One region of the Arthrobacter sp. A2-55 genome, then DNA from elsewhere that is predicted to be linked to it. Evidence: riboswitches for the same ligand, from Rfam matches in the RefSeq annotation. Region 1 holds a riboswitch; each other region holds the start of a gene.
The links. A riboswitch is a leader RNA that binds a small molecule or an ion and turns the genes downstream of it on or off. The one in region 1 is predicted to bind S-adenosylmethionine.

Region 1 (5,007 bases):
TGGAAGCGCGAATATTCCGCGCCCTGTCTTCGTGAAGAGGTGCGTTGTGCTGACATTGCTCGACCCAGTGGTGGCCGGAGACGTGGCCGCTTCGCAGTCCGGATCCTTTTCCCTGCAGCCCTTCCTTGTTTTCGTCATCATCGCCGTAGTGCTGCTGGCCAATTTTGCCAAGGCTGCCAGCCGCAAGAAGCGCGCCCGGAACGCCTCACCCTATGCAGCCCAACCCGTCCGCCCGGCCCAAGCCGGACGCCCCGGGCAGTCTAGCCGCCCCGGGCAGCAGGGCATCGCCCACCAGGCGGCGCCGGCCGCTTATATTGGAACGTTGCTCAACGGTGTGCCCATGAAGAACTACGATGCCGCGCACGGCCAGCAAACCACCGGTTTCGCCAACGAGCGCATGAAGGCCGAGGCTGAACTCAAGCGGCAGCTGGACGCCCTGGACGCCGCCCGCCGCGCCGGCCAGGTGACCGCCGAACAGTACGCCGCCCATAGGGAAGCCATTTTCCGCAACTTCTGATCGACGGTCCCGAGGCGCCGCGACACTGGAACGCTAATCGGTGAAGAACTGCTCCCGCAGCAATTCGCCCACGGCCCCCACCTCGGTGAGGAAGCCGTCGTGGCCAATGGCCGAGTCGATCCGGCGCACTTCAACGCTGCCGGGCAGCGCCGCCGCCAGTTCCTCGGATTGGGCCGGGAAATACAGCCTGTCGCTGTTGACGGCGGCCACCAGGAATTCGACGCCGGCCGTCCGCGCCAGCGCCTCCTCCAGTGTGCCGCGCCCGCGCCCGACGTCGTGGCTCATGAGGGCCTCGGTGATGACAATGTAGCTGTTGGCGTCGAAGCGGCCCACCAGCTTGCGTGCCTGGTGGTCCAGGTAGCTTTCCACCTGGTACCGCTCCTGCACCGGGCTCCCGCCGTCCGTGCGCAGCCGGCCGTGGCTGATGGGGTTTTCCCCGGCCTGGGAATTGCGGCCAAACCGCGTCCCCATCTCGGCCTCGGAACGGTAGGTGATGTGGGCAATCCGCCGCGCCAGGCCCAGGCCCAAGGTGGGCGCCGCGCCGTCGTAGTAGTCCCCGTTGGCGAAGTTGGGGTCCTGGCGGATGGCAAGGACCTGGGCCTGGGCGAACGCGATTTGCTCGGCCGTGCTGGCGGCACAGGCCGCCACCACGGCGCACCGCCGGACCCGTTCCGGGAACGTCACTGCCCATTCCAGGGCCCTGGCGCCTCCCATGGACCCGCCAATGACGGCGTGCCAGGAGGTGATGCCCAGCTGGTCCGCCAGCCGGGCCTCCGCGTGGACCGAGTCGCGGATGGTGACGAACGGGAAGCGGGAGCCGTACGGGGCGCCGTCGCCGGCAATGCTGGAGGGGCCTGTGGTGCCGTAGCAGCCGCCCAGCATGTTGGCGCACACCACGAAATACTGATCGGTGTCGATCACCTCGCCGGGGCCGACCAGGCCCTCCCACCAGCCGTTCTCTTCCGAATCGCCCCGGCTGACGTGCGTGCTGCCAGTCAGCGCGTGCTGGATGAGCACCGCATTGCTGCCGGCCGCGTTCAGCGTCCCCCAGCATTCAAAGGCCATGGTGACCGAGGGCAGTGACCCCCCGGCCTCCAGTTCCAGTGAACCGATGCCGACCGAGCGCAGGAGGCCGCCGCCCTGGCCGACGGCGGCCTGCCAGGAACTGTCCGCCGGCCCGGATCCGCCGGTTTCGATGTCAGGGGTAAACACGTTCCGCTCCGCTGCACCTGGACTCACATGGGCCACTTAGTTCACGGACGATTTTGCTGCGCGGAAACCTGCTTCAAGGTCGGCAATAATGTCGTCCACACCCTCCAGCCCCACGGACAGGCGCACCAGCCCCGGGCGGACGCCGGCTGCGAGCCGCTGTTCCTCGCTGAGCTGGGCGTGGGTGGTGGAGGCAGGGTGGATCACCAGCGAACGCACATCTCCGAGGTTGGCAACGTGCGAGTGCAGTTCCAGGCCGTCAACGAAGCGCTTGCCGGCCTCCAGCCCGCCCTTGATGTCGAAGGAGACGATGGCGCCGGTCCCCTTGGGGCCGTACTTGCGTCCGCGCTCAAACCAGGGGCTGGAAGGGATTCCTGAGTACGCAACGGCCTCCACGTTTTCATTCGCTTCCAGCCACTGTGCGACCTTGACGGCGTTGCTGACGTGGCGCTCCACGCGCAGGCTCAGCGTCTCGATGCCCTGGGCGATGAGGAAGGCATTGAACGGCGAGATGGCCGAACCGAGGTCGCGCAGCAGCTGCACGCGGGCCTTGAGGATGTAGGCCAGGTTGGCGCCCAGGGCGCTGCCGACGCCGAGGTCGCGGGCGTAGACCAGCCCATTGTAGGTCTCGTCAGGGGTGTTGAAGCCGGGGAACTTTTCCGGATCCGCGGCGAAGTCAAACTTGCCGCCGTCGACAATCACGCCGCCGATGGCCGTGCCGTGGCCGCCGAGGTACTTGGTGGCGGAATGGATGACGATGTCGGCACCCCACTCGAGGGGGCGGATCAGGTACGGGGTGGCGAGCGTGTTGTCCACGATCAGAGGCACGCCAGCCTCGTGGGCGATGGTGCTGATCTCCTCGAGGTTCAGCACGTCCTGGCGGGGGTTGGAGACGGTCTCGCCGAAGAAGGCCTTGGTGTTGGGCTTGACGGCCGCACGCCATTCGTCCAGGTTGTCGGGGTCGGAGACAAAGGTGACCTCGATGCCGAGCTTCTTCAGCGAGTGGGCCAGCAGGTTGAACGTGCCGCCGTAGACGCTGGGGCTGGAGACGATGTGGTCCCCGGCCTGGGCCAAGTTGAGGATGGCGAAGGTGGTGGCCGCCTGGCCCGAGGACAGCAGCAGGGCGGCAACGCCGCCTTCCAGGCTGGCAACGCGCTGCTCGACGGCGTCGGTTGTGGGGTTGCCGATGCGGGTGTAGATCGGCTCCAGCTCGGCCAGCGCAAAGCGGGCTGCGGCGCTTTCCGTGGACGGGAACACGAAGGACGTGGTCTGGTAGATGGGGAGGGCGCGTGCACCTGTGGTGGCGTCCGGCTCCTGGCCTACGTGGATCTGACGGGTTTCAAATGACCAACCATTGCTCATGGGAGCTCCTTAAACACTAGAGGCCTGCAATAAGTGCGGCCCATCCGCGCCACAGGGACGCCGTGATGGGCCGAAGGAATTGTGCGGCCCGCGCTTGCACCGAAACCGGGTGGTTCGGTACCTGGTCTTCACCCGGGGCACCCCACCGCGGAAGGAGGGTTGCCGGCCAGCGAGCCGGGGCTTGTCGCTGGCGCTCATGACCTGTATCCAGTGTGCGAGACCGGCGCTTCACGGCGCAACAATATGACTGGTTTGTGACTTATGCCGAACAAGTGCTGGACAAATCACGCAAATGGTGCCATGCGCTGAATGAGTGGATGATGCTACGGCTTCAGCCCCGCACGGCGCAGCGCCTCTGCCATGGCAGTGTTGGCCGGGGCCGGGGCCGCTGACTTGGCCGCGGCGGCTGGGGCAGTGCGTGACGGCGCGCCCTTGGCCCCCGCTGCCCGACCCTGGCGGGAGCCGCCCCCGGCGGCCGGCGAGGTGCGCGCCGGGGTCCGGGAGCCGGCGTCGTTCTTCCCCTTCCCGGCGGCAGCGTCCCCCGGCTGGTCATCCAGGCGCAGGGTGAGGGAGATCCGCTTGCGTTCCGGTTCTACCTCCAGGACCTTGACGCGGACCACCTGGCCGGACTTGACCACGGTCCGGGGGTCGGAGACGAAACTGTTGCTCATGGCGGAGACGTGGACCAGCCCGTCCTGGTGCACGCCGATGTCCACAAACGCGCCGAACGCCGCCACATTGGACACCGTCCCTTCCAGGATCATGCCGGGGCGCAAATCGGTGATCTTTTCAACGCCGTCGGCAAAGGTGGCAGTTTCGAAGCGGGGGCGGGGGTCGCGGCCGGGCTTTTGCAGCTCCGCCACGATGTCCGCCACGGTGGGCAGGCCGAAGGCGCCGTCCACGAAGTCCGCCGGGTTCACGGCCGCGACGGCGGGCACCCCGCCGGAGATTTCGGCCTTGCCGGCGCCCACGGCGGCAAGGATTTTGCGCGCCACGCCGTAGGCCTCGGGGTGCACGCTGGAGGCGTCCAGGGGCTCCGCTCCCCCGGTGATCCGCAGGAATCCGGCACACTGCTCAAAGGCCTTGGGGCCCAGCCGCGCCACCTTTTTCAGTTCCGAGCGCTTGCTGAAGGGCCCGTTTTCATTGCGGTGCGCCACGATGTTTTCACTGAGCAGGGGCCCGACGCCGGCCACCCTCGCCAGGAGCGCGGGCGACGCCGTGTTCAGGTCCACGCCCACGGCGTTGACGCAGTCCTCCACGACGGCGTCCAGCGAGCGTTCCAGCTTGGCCGGGGTGAGGTCGTGCTGGTACTGGCCCACGCCAATGGATTTCGGGTCGATCTTCACCAGCTCGGCGAGGGGGTCCTGCAGGCGCCGGGCGATGGACACGGCGCCGCGCAGCGAGACGTCCATGCCGGGCAGTTCGGCGCCGGCCAGGGCGGACGCGGAGTAGACGGAGGCGCCGGCCTCGGACACCACCAGCTTGGTGACCTTGCGCCCCGGATTCCGGCGCTTCAATTCGGCAACTAGTTCGGCCGCCAGCTTGTCGGTTTCCCGGCTGGCCGTGCCGTTGCCGATGGCGATCAGCTCCACCTGGTGCTTTTCCGCCAGGCCCGCCAGCGTTGCCAGGGCCTCGTTCCAGCGCTTCGCGGGGGCGTGCGGGTAAACGGTGTCGGTGGCGGTGACCTTGCCGGTGCCGTCCACCACGGCCACCTTGGTGCCTGTCCGCAGGCCCGGGTCCAGGCCGAGGGTTGCCTTGTTTCCGGCGGGTGCCGCCAGCAGCACGTCCCGCAGGTTCGCCGCAAACACGCGCACGGATTCCTCTTCGGCGCTTTGGAACAGGCGCACGCGCAGGTCAACGGAAAGGCGCGTCAGAATGCGGGTGCGCCAGGCGAGCCGGGCACCGGTCATGAGCCAGGC
Region 2 (5,007 bases), on a different contig from region 1:
AAGTGGCTCAATGCCACCGACCTTCAGATCCGCCGCCCCAAAGTGCTGGACCTGGCCTCCATGGACGTGGAGGCAGCCAAGCGCACCCGCTCCGTCATCATGCTGCTGGGCCCCCTGCTGGACCAGCAGGACATTTACCGCATCCCTTACGCCGGCGGCTGCGACCTGGGCACGCGCACGGTGGAGCCCCACATGCAGGCCCTGCGCGAATTTGGCCTGGCCGTTACCGCGCACAACGGTTTCTACCAGGTGCAGGCCCCGCTCAGCGATCACAGCGACCGCACCTTTGTGCTGACCGAGCGCGGGGACACCGTTACCGAAAACGCCATCATGGCCGCCGCGCACCGCGAGGGCACCACCGTGATTCGCAACGCCAGCCCTAACTACATGGTCCAGGACCTGTGCTTTTACCTGCAGGGGCTGGGCGTGCACGTGGAAGGCGTGGGCTCCACCACGCTGACCATCCGCGGCCGGGCCCGCATCGACGTGGATATTGAGTACTTCCCGTCCGAGGACCCCATCGAGGCGATGTCCCTGATCACCGCCGGCATCGTGACTAAGTCCGAGGTCACCGTGCGCCGCGTGCCCATTGAGTTCATGGAAATTGAGCTCAAGGTGCTGGAGCAGATGGGCTTCCACTACCGCAAGTCCGCCGAATACACGGCCCGCAACGGCAAGACCCGCCTGGTGGACATCACCACCCTGCCCTCTGAGCTGCACGCCGCACCGGACAAGATCCACCCCATGCCGTTCCCGGGCCTGAACATCGACAACCTGCCCTTCTTCGCCGTCATCGCCTCCTGCGCCGAGGGCACCACGCTCATCCACGACTGGGTGTACGAGAACCGCGCCATCTACCTGACCGAGCTGAACCGGCTTGGCGCCGGCGTGCGGCTGCTGGATCCGCACCGCATTGACATCAAGGGCCCCACCGCGTGGCGCTCGGCGGAGATCGGCTGCCCGCCGGCCCTCCGCCCCGCCGCCTGCATCCTGCTGGCCATGCTTGCCGCGAAGGGAACGTCGGAGTTGCGCAACATCTACGTGATCGAGCGCGGCTATGAGGACCTGGCCGAGCGCCTGAACACCGTTGGCGCCGAAATCGAATACTTCCAGGACTAAGTCCAAGCACGACGGCGGCCGGTGACCTTTCGCGCGAAAGGTCACCGGCCGCCGTCGTCCTCGAGATTGGAGATAACCACCGCCCCAACCGTCGAGATTGGAGATAACCACCCACCTCATCGGTGGTGATCTCCAATCTCGACGGGCGGAGGGGTGGTTATCTCCAACTTCGACGGGGGGGCTAGATTGCTGCGAGGGCCCTTTCGAGGTCCTTCTTGAGGTCGTCCAGGTCCTCCAGGCCGACGGAGAGGCGCAGGAAGCCGTCGGAGAGGCCGATGGCGGCCCGCCCTTCCGGACCCATGGCGCGGTGCGTGGTGGTGGCCGGGTGGGTGATGAGGGACTTCGTGTCGCCCAGGTTGTTGGAAATGTCCACAATTTCCAGGGCGTTCAGGAGCCTGAAGGCGGCTTCCTTGCGGGTGCCGCCATCGGGCTCGGCCAGCTCAAAGGTGAGCACCGTGCCGCCGGCCTTCATCTGCTTCTTCGCGAGCTCATGCTGCGGGTGCGAGGGCAGGAAGGGGTAGATGACGCGGCTGACCTGCGGCTGCGCCTCGAGGAACTCGCCCAGGGCCAGGGCGCTGGCGCAGGATGCGGCCACGCGGATGCCCATGGTTTCCAGGCCCTTCGTCAGCACCCAGGCATTGAACGCGGACAGCGCCGGGCCCGTGTGCCGCATCAGGTTCTTGACGGGGCCGTCGATGAATTCCTTGGTCCCCAGGATGGCGCCGCCCAGTACCCGGCCCTGCCCGTCAATGTGCTTGGTGCCGGAGTAGACCACGATGTCCGCGCCGAAGTCGCCGCAGCGCTGCAACAGGGGGGTGGCAAACACATTGTCGGCCACCACCTGGGCCCCGGCCGCATGGGCGAGCTCGCACACCGCCTGCACGTCGATGATTTCCTGCATGGGGTTGGACGGCGACTCAAAGAACACGGCGGTGGTGGGAACGCTCAGTGCCGAACGCCACTGCTCCAGGTCCGGGCCGTCCACAAACACGGTCTCCACGCCCCAGCGGGGGAGCAGTTCGTTCAGGATGACAAAGCAGGATCCGAACAACGAGCGGGACGCCACCACGCGGTCGCCGGCCCCCAGCAGGGCACCCAGTGCGGTGAACACGGCGGACATGCCCGACGCCGTCGCGAAGCAGGCTTCCTTGCCCTCCAGCAGCCGCAGGCGTTCCTGGAACGTGGCCACGGACGGATTGCCGTAACGGGAGTACACAAAGCGGTCCACCTCGCCCGTGAAGGACTGCTCGGCGGCCTCGGCGGATTCGTACACAAAGCCGGAATTGAGGAAGATGGCCTCGGAGGTTTCCTGGAAGTTGCTGCGGTCCAGCCCGCCCCGGACGGCCTGGGTGCTGTCGGCCCATGATGCGGCGTGCTCATTAAAGTTGCTCAATTGCGTGTCATTCCTTAGTTTTCGCAGGTGGTGCCAGGTGGTGCCAGGTGGTGCCAGGTGGTGCCAGCTTCGGGGCCGCGCGCCCCGGGCGCTTATTTCCAGGGCAGGTGGCGGTTTTTCCAGCCGTTGACAATGCGGTCGCCGTAGCTGTCCGGCACGCCCTCAAAGCCCTCCAGGACGTTGAAGGCCGTGTAGCCGGCAGCCGTGGCGGCCTCGGCGGCGGCAACGGACCGCGCCCCCGAACGGCACAGGATGACCAGCGGGGTCTCCGCCGGAACCGCGGCCTGGAGCTCCGAGAGGAACGCCGGGTTCGGGGCCCCGCTGGCCAGGTTCCACTGGATGAACACCGGCTCGGCACCCAGGGAGGAGACATCGGGGACGCCAATGTGGGTCCATTCGCCGTCAGTGCGCACGTCCACCAGCACGGCGCCCTCGCCCAGCTTGTCCCATGCCTGGGCGGGGACCAGGTCTCCGGCGTAGCTCACGCGATTCCCTCGCCGTCGAACTCTTCAGGGTCTTCCAGCTCCTGGACGGCATTGGCGACGGCGGCGTCGGAGGAGGCCACGGCGTGCGGCAGGATGACGGCCTGGGCGGCGATCACGGAGGCGCCGTTGAACGTCACCGACGGGCTGCCGTGCAAAATGTAGCCTTCGGCCAGGGCTGCGGAGATCCGTTCACAAAAGGAACGGTCGTCGGGGCCGGTGATAAGGCGGTAGGCGAGGGGGGATTCGTCAGCGGACATGCGAGCTCCTGAGTGCAGGCGGACGTTGCTGCAAGCGCAATGTACGTACGGCGTTTCCACACATGCAAAAGGGCACATCGGGCGTTCGCGCTTGCAACCGCGGCCGCTGATTGCCGGGTTTGCCGAGTATTCACCTGAGGCACCCCGAACGAAAAAGTGGGTTGCCGGCCAGCAAGTCAGGGCTTGGCGCTGGCGCTCATTACTCCCTTGAAAAATAACACGCGCACCCCGTGCCGTCACTAATGCAGCAGCGAAATGTGGCGCAACATGACAAAATCGGCGCCCGCACCCGGGTCCTGCCGTGCGGGGTCCGTGGCAGGATGAAGCCATGACACTACGCCGCGTACTTGCCGCCCTGCGCTTCCTGCTCGGCGCGGTGACCCTGGCCGCCGTGGGCATCCAGCTGGGCATCCACATCAGCCACGGCTTCAATGTGCTGAACTTCTTCAGCTACTTCACGAACCTGTCAAACATTTTTGCCGCCTGCGTGCTGCTGGTGGAGTCCGTGCTGGCCTGGCGCGGACGCGAGCTGGGTCCGCTGTGGCAGCTGGCCCGCTGCGCCTCCGTGGTGTGCATGGCGCTGGTGGGCATCGTGTTCAGCGCCCTCCTGCGCGACGTGGACCTGGGCTCGCTGCTGCCGTGGATCAACACGTGGCTGCACTACGTGATGCCCGTGGCCGTGGTGCTGGATTGGCTGGTGCAGTCGCCGCGGCTGCCCATCGCGTTCAGGCGGCTGGGCCTGGTGCTCGTGCTGCCCGTGGCCTATCTGGCCTACTCGCTGGTACGCGGCGCAGCCATCAACTGGTACGCCTACCCGTTCCTGAACCCGGCCAACGGCGGCTACGGCACGGTGGCGCTCACCTGTGTGCTCATCGCCGTTGCGTTCCTTGCCGTCAGTGCCGTGCTGGTGGTGGCCGGCAACAAGCTCCGCCCCCTGATTGCCCCGAACGCCGTCAGTGGGTCTGTGCCAGCAGGGCGCTGAGTTCGGCCGTCAGCCTGGACCGGACGTCCGCCGTGCCCACAGCCCGTCCGTCAATGGTGTTCACGGGAGCCAGCAGCCTGATGCTGGAAATCAGCCACACGGCGTCGGCGTCGAACAGGTCCTGCGGCTCCACGGGCCCGTACCCCAGCTCCCAGCCGGCCTCCTTCGCGGCGGCAAACAGCGCCCCCTGCGTGGTGCCGGGCAGGATGCCGCTGTCCAGGTTGGGCGTGATGAGGCGCTTGACCGGGGCGCCGCCGCGGTCCGCCAACTGCGCCAGCAGGACGGACGACGTCGGCCCCTCCAACACGTGTCCGTCACCGCTGGTGAAGATCACGTCATCCGCGCCGTGGGAGTGGGCGTGGCGCAGGGCGGCCATGTTGACGGCGTAGGAAAGCGTCTTGGCCCCCAGCAGCAGCCACGGGGCCCGGTGGGAAATGGTGCTGTCATAGCCGCGGTCCAGCAGCAGCACATCCAGGCCCTTCTCGCGCTGCTCGGCCAGCAGCGGCGGCACGGCGGAGGCCTGCACCCATGCCGTGGTGGCGTTGGCGCCCTCCGGGCCCCGGGTGGCGATGAGCTTGATGACAATGTTGGTGTTGCCGTGTTCATCCGGGCCCTGGGGGGAGGCAGAGGCAAAGGTGGCGGCCGCCGTCGAAATGGCCCGCAGCCAGGTGCCGGCGTCGGGGATGTCCAAGTCCAGCGAGCGGGCGGAACGGGCCATCCGGTCAAGGTGTGCCTGCACCTTGCGGGGCGTGCCGTTCACGGCCAGCAGGG
Region 3 (5,007 bases), on a different contig from region 1:
AGTTCCTGCGGACACTTGAAGGCAGCCCGTCCTCCATGCTGGACGACCAGGAATATGCGCTCGGGTTCACCTGCCTGGCCGTGCCCGTTGCTGCGTCGTCGTGGGCCGGGGCCCTGGCCATCTCACTGCCGGCAGGGGAACAACGCCGCGGAATGAACTACACGGAGACCCTCAAGGACGCCGCTGCGCACCTGGAATTGATCCTGGGCGCCGGCGGCACCATCAGCGCGGGGCCCACTGGTCAAGGGTAGCTTTTTCACCTACTGAAATCCGCGCGGTGTTGCCGGCGTCGAACCCGTGCCTAGGCTCAAAAGTGAAAGGCATGCGAGCCGCCACAATCCTCCACGCTCAGTGGCACAGGCGGCGGCGCATCTGTGGAAGGGAGAGGCGATGACCACCGAAACAACCGAGGTCGCGAAGGACCTCAGTGCGGCGCAGCGGCAGGAGCTGTTGCGCCAGATGATCCTGATCAGGACGTTCGAGGCAGCAATTTTGCGTGAATACCACGCCGACAAGAGCCCCGGCTTTGACATTGGCAAGGGCCTGATCCCGGGGGAGATGCACCTTTCCGCCGGGCAGGAGCCGGTGGCCGCGGGCCTGTGCGCACACCTGGAATCCGGCGACGCACTCACGGCCACCCACCGCCCGCACCACCTGGCCATTGCCAAGGGCATGAACCTGCGCGCGCTGGCCGGGGAGATCTTCGGCCGCGAGTCCGGGCTGGGCCACGGCCGGGGCGGCCACATGCACCTCTTTGATCCGGCCACGCATTTCTCCTGCTCCGGCATCGTGGCCGAGGGCTTCCCCGCCGCGCTGGGCCAGGCCTTCGCGTTCCAGCGTGCCGGCACTCGAAACATTGCTGTGGCTGTCGCCGGTGAGGGCGCAGCTAATGCCGGCCCGTTCCACGAGTGCCTGAACCTGGCCGCCCTGTGGAAGCTGCCTGTCATCTTCGTCATCGAGGACAACGACTGGGGCATCTCCGTCCACCGCAGTGCCTCCACCTCCGTGCCGTCCAATGCGGTGCGGGCGGCGGGCTACGGAATGCCGGGGGTCCGGGTGGAAAACAACGACGTCGAAGCCGTCCACGCTGCTGTTGGCGAGGCCGTGGCGCGTGCCCGGGCAGGCAACGGGCCCAGCCTTATCGAGATCCACACGCTCCGGCTGTGGGGCCACTTTGAAGGCGACGCCCAGGGCTACCGGCCCGAACTGGCCGAGGTTCCCGACCGGGACCCCATACCCGCCTACGAAAAGCAATTGCGCGACGCCGGGATCCTCACGGACGCTGACCTGGCCGAAATGACAGCGTGGGCGGGCACCCAGGTGGACGACGCCGTCGAACATGCCAAGGCCGCGCCAACGCCCAACCCGGCCGAGGCACTGAAGTACGTATTTGTGGAAGGAGCCCAGTCATGAGCATCTCAACCAGTGCAGCTGCCGCTGCTCAAATGTCACTGCCCGTGGAGCCAGACGCCGGCAGCCGGCGGTTGAACACGGCCAAGGCGCTGCAGGAAGCCATCGGCTCGCAGATGGAAAAGGACCCGTCAGTATTCGTGATGGGCGAGGACGTGGCGGCCTACGGCGGCATTTTCTCCTCCACCACGGGGCTGCTGGAGAGGTTCGGATCGGAGCGGATCATTGACACGCCGATTTCCGAGACGGCGTTCATCGGGCTGGGCATCGGGGCTGCCGTGGAAGGCATGCGGCCCATTGTCGAGCTGATGTTCGTGGACTTCTTCGGCGTGTGCATGGACCAGATCTACAACCACATGGCCAAGATCCACTACGAATCAGGCGGCAACGTCCGCGTCCCCATGGTGCTGATGACGGCGGTGGGCGGCGGCTATTCCGACGGCGCCCAGCACTCGCAAACACTGTGGGGCACGTTCGCGCACCTGCCCGGCATGAAGGTGGTGGTCCCCTCCAACCCGTACGACGCGAAGGGGCTCATGACGGCGGCCATCCAATCCGACGACCCCGTGGTGTACATGTTCCACAAGGGCGTCATGGGCCTGGCCTGGATGGCGAAGAACAAGCGCTCCATCGGCGCCGTCCCGGAGGAGGACTACGTGGTTCCGATCGGCAAGGCCAAGGTGGTCCGGGAGGGCACGGACGTCAGCATCGTGACGCTGTCGCTGTCCGTGCACCACAGCCTGGACGTGGCGGAGAAGCTGGAGGAGGAGGGCATCAACGTGGAGGTGCTGGACCTGCGCTCGCTGGTGCCGCTGGACCGGGAGGCGGTCATCGCCACCGCCGCCAAGACCGGGCGCGTGATTGTGGTGGATGAGGACTACCAGTCGTTCGGGCTTTCCGGCGAAATCGCGGCCACCATCACCGAGCACGACCCGGCCCTCTTGAAGCACTTCAGCCGCGTCTGCGTCCCCGACGTGCCCATTCCGTACGCCCATGAACTCGAATATGCTGTGTTGCCAACGGCCGCACGCATTGAGGCCGCGGTCCGGAAGGCGGCAACTGCATGAACGAAGTCCTGTTTCCGATGATGACGGGGGACGCCTCCGAGCCCGGCGTCCTGGCCACCTGGTACGTGGCCGACGGCGACGCAGTTGCCGAAAAGCACCTGCTCGCCGAGGTGGCCATAGACAAGGTCGACGCCGAAATCTACGCGCCCGTGGCCGGCACCGTCCGGCTTCGCGTTCAGGAAGGCGACGAAGTGGCGCAGGGTGCGGTGATCGCAGTCATCGAATGACCGCAGGCGGTTAGTGCGCCGCGAGGCGGAAGCCGAGGCGCCGGCCGGTCCGCACGCCGGTCTGGGCCACGGTCACCACCAGCGTGGCGATTTCCGGGATCCACTGGGCCGGGCGGACCGCCTGCGACAGCGCGTCCACCAGCAGGTCCGGCTCGGCAGACCAATAATTGTGGTGCCCCGACGGGGTGAAGAACGTGACAGTGCCGTAGTTGATATCCACGGCCGGCAGCACGGGAATGCCCTGCGGCGGTGTGGCGGCCCGGGCAGCGTTGCGGTTCGCGGGAATGCGGTTGACGGAGATAACGGTCATCATCACGGCCTTTGGGAGTGCTCTTGCCCCCGGATCCTGTCACCGCGGGCCGCTTCCTCATCCGAACCACCCTGTGAACATGGGGTTGGTGCGCGGCCAGTCGGAGCTTGGCGCCGCATCTCTTGAAGCTGGCTCAAGATTACCGCCAAAAAGCACGACGGCGGATGGTGACGTAATTTATTACGTGACCATCCGCCGTCGTGCCGCTTACGCAACGATGCACTTTCCTGTGGGGCAAAACTCGACTTGGGTTGTGCCCCCGGTGCACCCGGGGCAAAACCCAGCCCGGGTTTTGCCCCAGGGAAAAGTTCCCGGCTGAGACCGGCTACTTCCGGCTGGTGAGCACTTCGATGTCGTCCTCGTTGGAATCCGTGGCAGCCGCACTCAACCGGCGGTCCCAGGCGTCGCGGATGTGGGCCGGAGTGGCCGGGGTGGCCAGCGAGACGGCAACGTAGACAATGAGGGAGGCGAGCAGGCCGTAGTAGATGGGCTCGTTGGCGTAGATGCCGTCCGCGCTGGGGATCACTCCCGTCGCGTAGAGCACCAGCAGCACCAGGGTCAGGCCGCAGCCCACGGCCATGGACCAGGCGGCGCCCAGGCCGGTGCCGCGCTTCCACGCCAGCCCGCCGATGATGGCCACCAGGAGCCCGCCCACCAGGATGTCGTAGGCGATGGTCAGGGCGAAGACCACGTCGCTGACCACGATGGAAATGAGCACCACGCCCAGCCCCAGGCCCAGCACGTACCAGCGGTTGGCGTTGACGTCGTGCTCCGGGTTGGAGGTGTCGGAGGTGTCTATGGTCTTGCCGAACCAGCTGGCCACGAACGGGACCACGTCCTTGCGGGCCACGGTGGCTGCGGCGATCAGGGCGCCGGAGGCGGTTGACATCATGGCGGCCACGGCGGCGGCCATGACGATCCCACCCAGGCCGATGGGCAGCAGGTGCGTGGCAACCTCCGCGTAAACCACGTCCTTGCCCAGCGTGGCGACGTCAATGGAGGGCAGGGCCACGCGGGCGGCCAGGCCGATCAGGGCACCGGCCACGCCGTACAGGATGCAGTAGATGCCGGCCGTGGCGCCGCCAACGCGGGCCACCTTGGGGTCGCGGGCGGTGAAGACGCGCTGCCAGATGTCCTGGCCGATCAGCAGGCCCAGGGTGTAGATGACAAAGTAGGTGATGATGGTCTGGACGCCGATGCCGTCCCACTGGAAGAAGCTGGACTCAACGCGGGACTGGATGCCGGCGAGACCTCCGGCGGCGTTCCAGGCGAAGGGGAGCATGAGCAGGAAGACGCCCACGGTCTTGATGACGAACTGCACCTGGTCCGCCAGGGTGATGGACCACATGCCGCCAATGGTGGAGTAGACCAGCACAATGGCACCGCCCACGGCAATCGCCAGCCAACGCTCCCAGCCAAACAGCACCACAAAGATGGTGGCGTAGGCGCCGGTGGAGGTTGCCGAGATCATGACGGTGTAGGCCAGCATCACAATGCCGGACATCTTGGTGGTTTCCTGCCCGTAGCGCAGGCTGAGCATTTGGGAGACCGTGTAGATCTTCAGCTTTTGGATGGTGGGAGCGAACAGCAGGCTCAGCAGCAGCACGCCCACGCCGATCGCCACCACCAGCCACATGCCGGAAATGCCGAACTTGTACCCGAGGCCCACGCCGCCCACGGTTGAGGCGCCGCCCAGGACGACGGCGGCCATCGTGCCGGTGTACAGGAACGGGCCCAGGCGCCGCCCGGCCACCAGGAAGTCGCTGTTGTTCTTGGTGCGCGATTTGCCCCACCACCCGAAGGCCAGCATGGCCACCAGGTAGAGGACGACTATGGCAATGTTCAAGCTCATGTAAGGCTCCAGGGTGCAGTGATGATGACTCCTCGATAGAAAATTGCCTATCAGGCAACTTCCGTTGTCCATTAGGCTAAACTGTGATTGCGGTAACAGTCAAAATGGAAGTACGCCCGTCACATCCGTATAGAGTCGCCT

Region 2: another riboswitch for S-adenosylmethionine. It lies ahead of LPN03_RS04475 (DUF1737 domain-containing protein); the one in region 1 lies ahead of LPN03_RS13900 (bifunctional o-acetylhomoserine/o-acetylserine sulfhydrylase).
Region 3: another riboswitch for S-adenosylmethionine. It lies ahead of LPN03_RS11205 (hypothetical protein); the one in region 1 lies ahead of LPN03_RS13900 (bifunctional o-acetylhomoserine/o-acetylserine sulfhydrylase).

What each region holds. Positions count from the first base shown of each region.
Region 1 covers NZ_JAJLOZ010000050.1:22,024-27,030, reverse strand. The annotation lists gene LPN03_RS13910 (hypothetical protein) at 32-517, shown strand; gene LPN03_RS13905 (homoserine O-acetyltransferase MetX) at 551-1,645, opposite strand; gene LPN03_RS13900 (bifunctional o-acetylhomoserine/o-acetylserine sulfhydrylase) at 1,766-3,088, opposite strand; SAM riboswitch class IV at 3,174-3,290, opposite strand; gene LPN03_RS13895 (Tex family protein) at 3,412-5,007, opposite strand, start outside.
Region 2 covers NZ_JAJLOZ010000009.1:42,254-47,260, reverse strand. The annotation lists gene LPN03_RS04490 (UDP-N-acetylglucosamine 1-carboxyvinyltransferase) at 1-1,119, shown strand, start outside; gene LPN03_RS04485 (O-succinylhomoserine sulfhydrylase) at 1,301-2,512, opposite strand; gene LPN03_RS04480 (rhodanese-like domain-containing protein) at 2,605-2,997, opposite strand; gene LPN03_RS04475 (DUF1737 domain-containing protein) at 2,994-3,254, opposite strand; SAM riboswitch class IV at 3,337-3,458, opposite strand; gene LPN03_RS04470 (Pr6Pr family membrane protein) at 3,583-4,236, shown strand; gene LPN03_RS04465 (aminodeoxychorismate lyase) at 4,208-5,007, opposite strand, start outside.
Region 3 covers NZ_JAJLOZ010000035.1:13,601-18,607, reverse strand. The annotation lists gene LPN03_RS11225 (IclR family transcriptional regulator) at 1-251, shown strand, start outside; gene LPN03_RS11220 (thiamine pyrophosphate-dependent dehydrogenase E1 component subunit alpha) at 391-1,413, shown strand; gene LPN03_RS11215 (alpha-ketoacid dehydrogenase subunit beta) at 1,410-2,477, shown strand; gene LPN03_RS11210 (biotin/lipoyl-containing protein) at 2,474-2,704, shown strand; gene LPN03_RS11205 (hypothetical protein) at 2,715-3,020, opposite strand; SAM riboswitch class IV at 3,029-3,142, opposite strand; gene LPN03_RS11200 (sodium:solute symporter) at 3,340-4,866, opposite strand.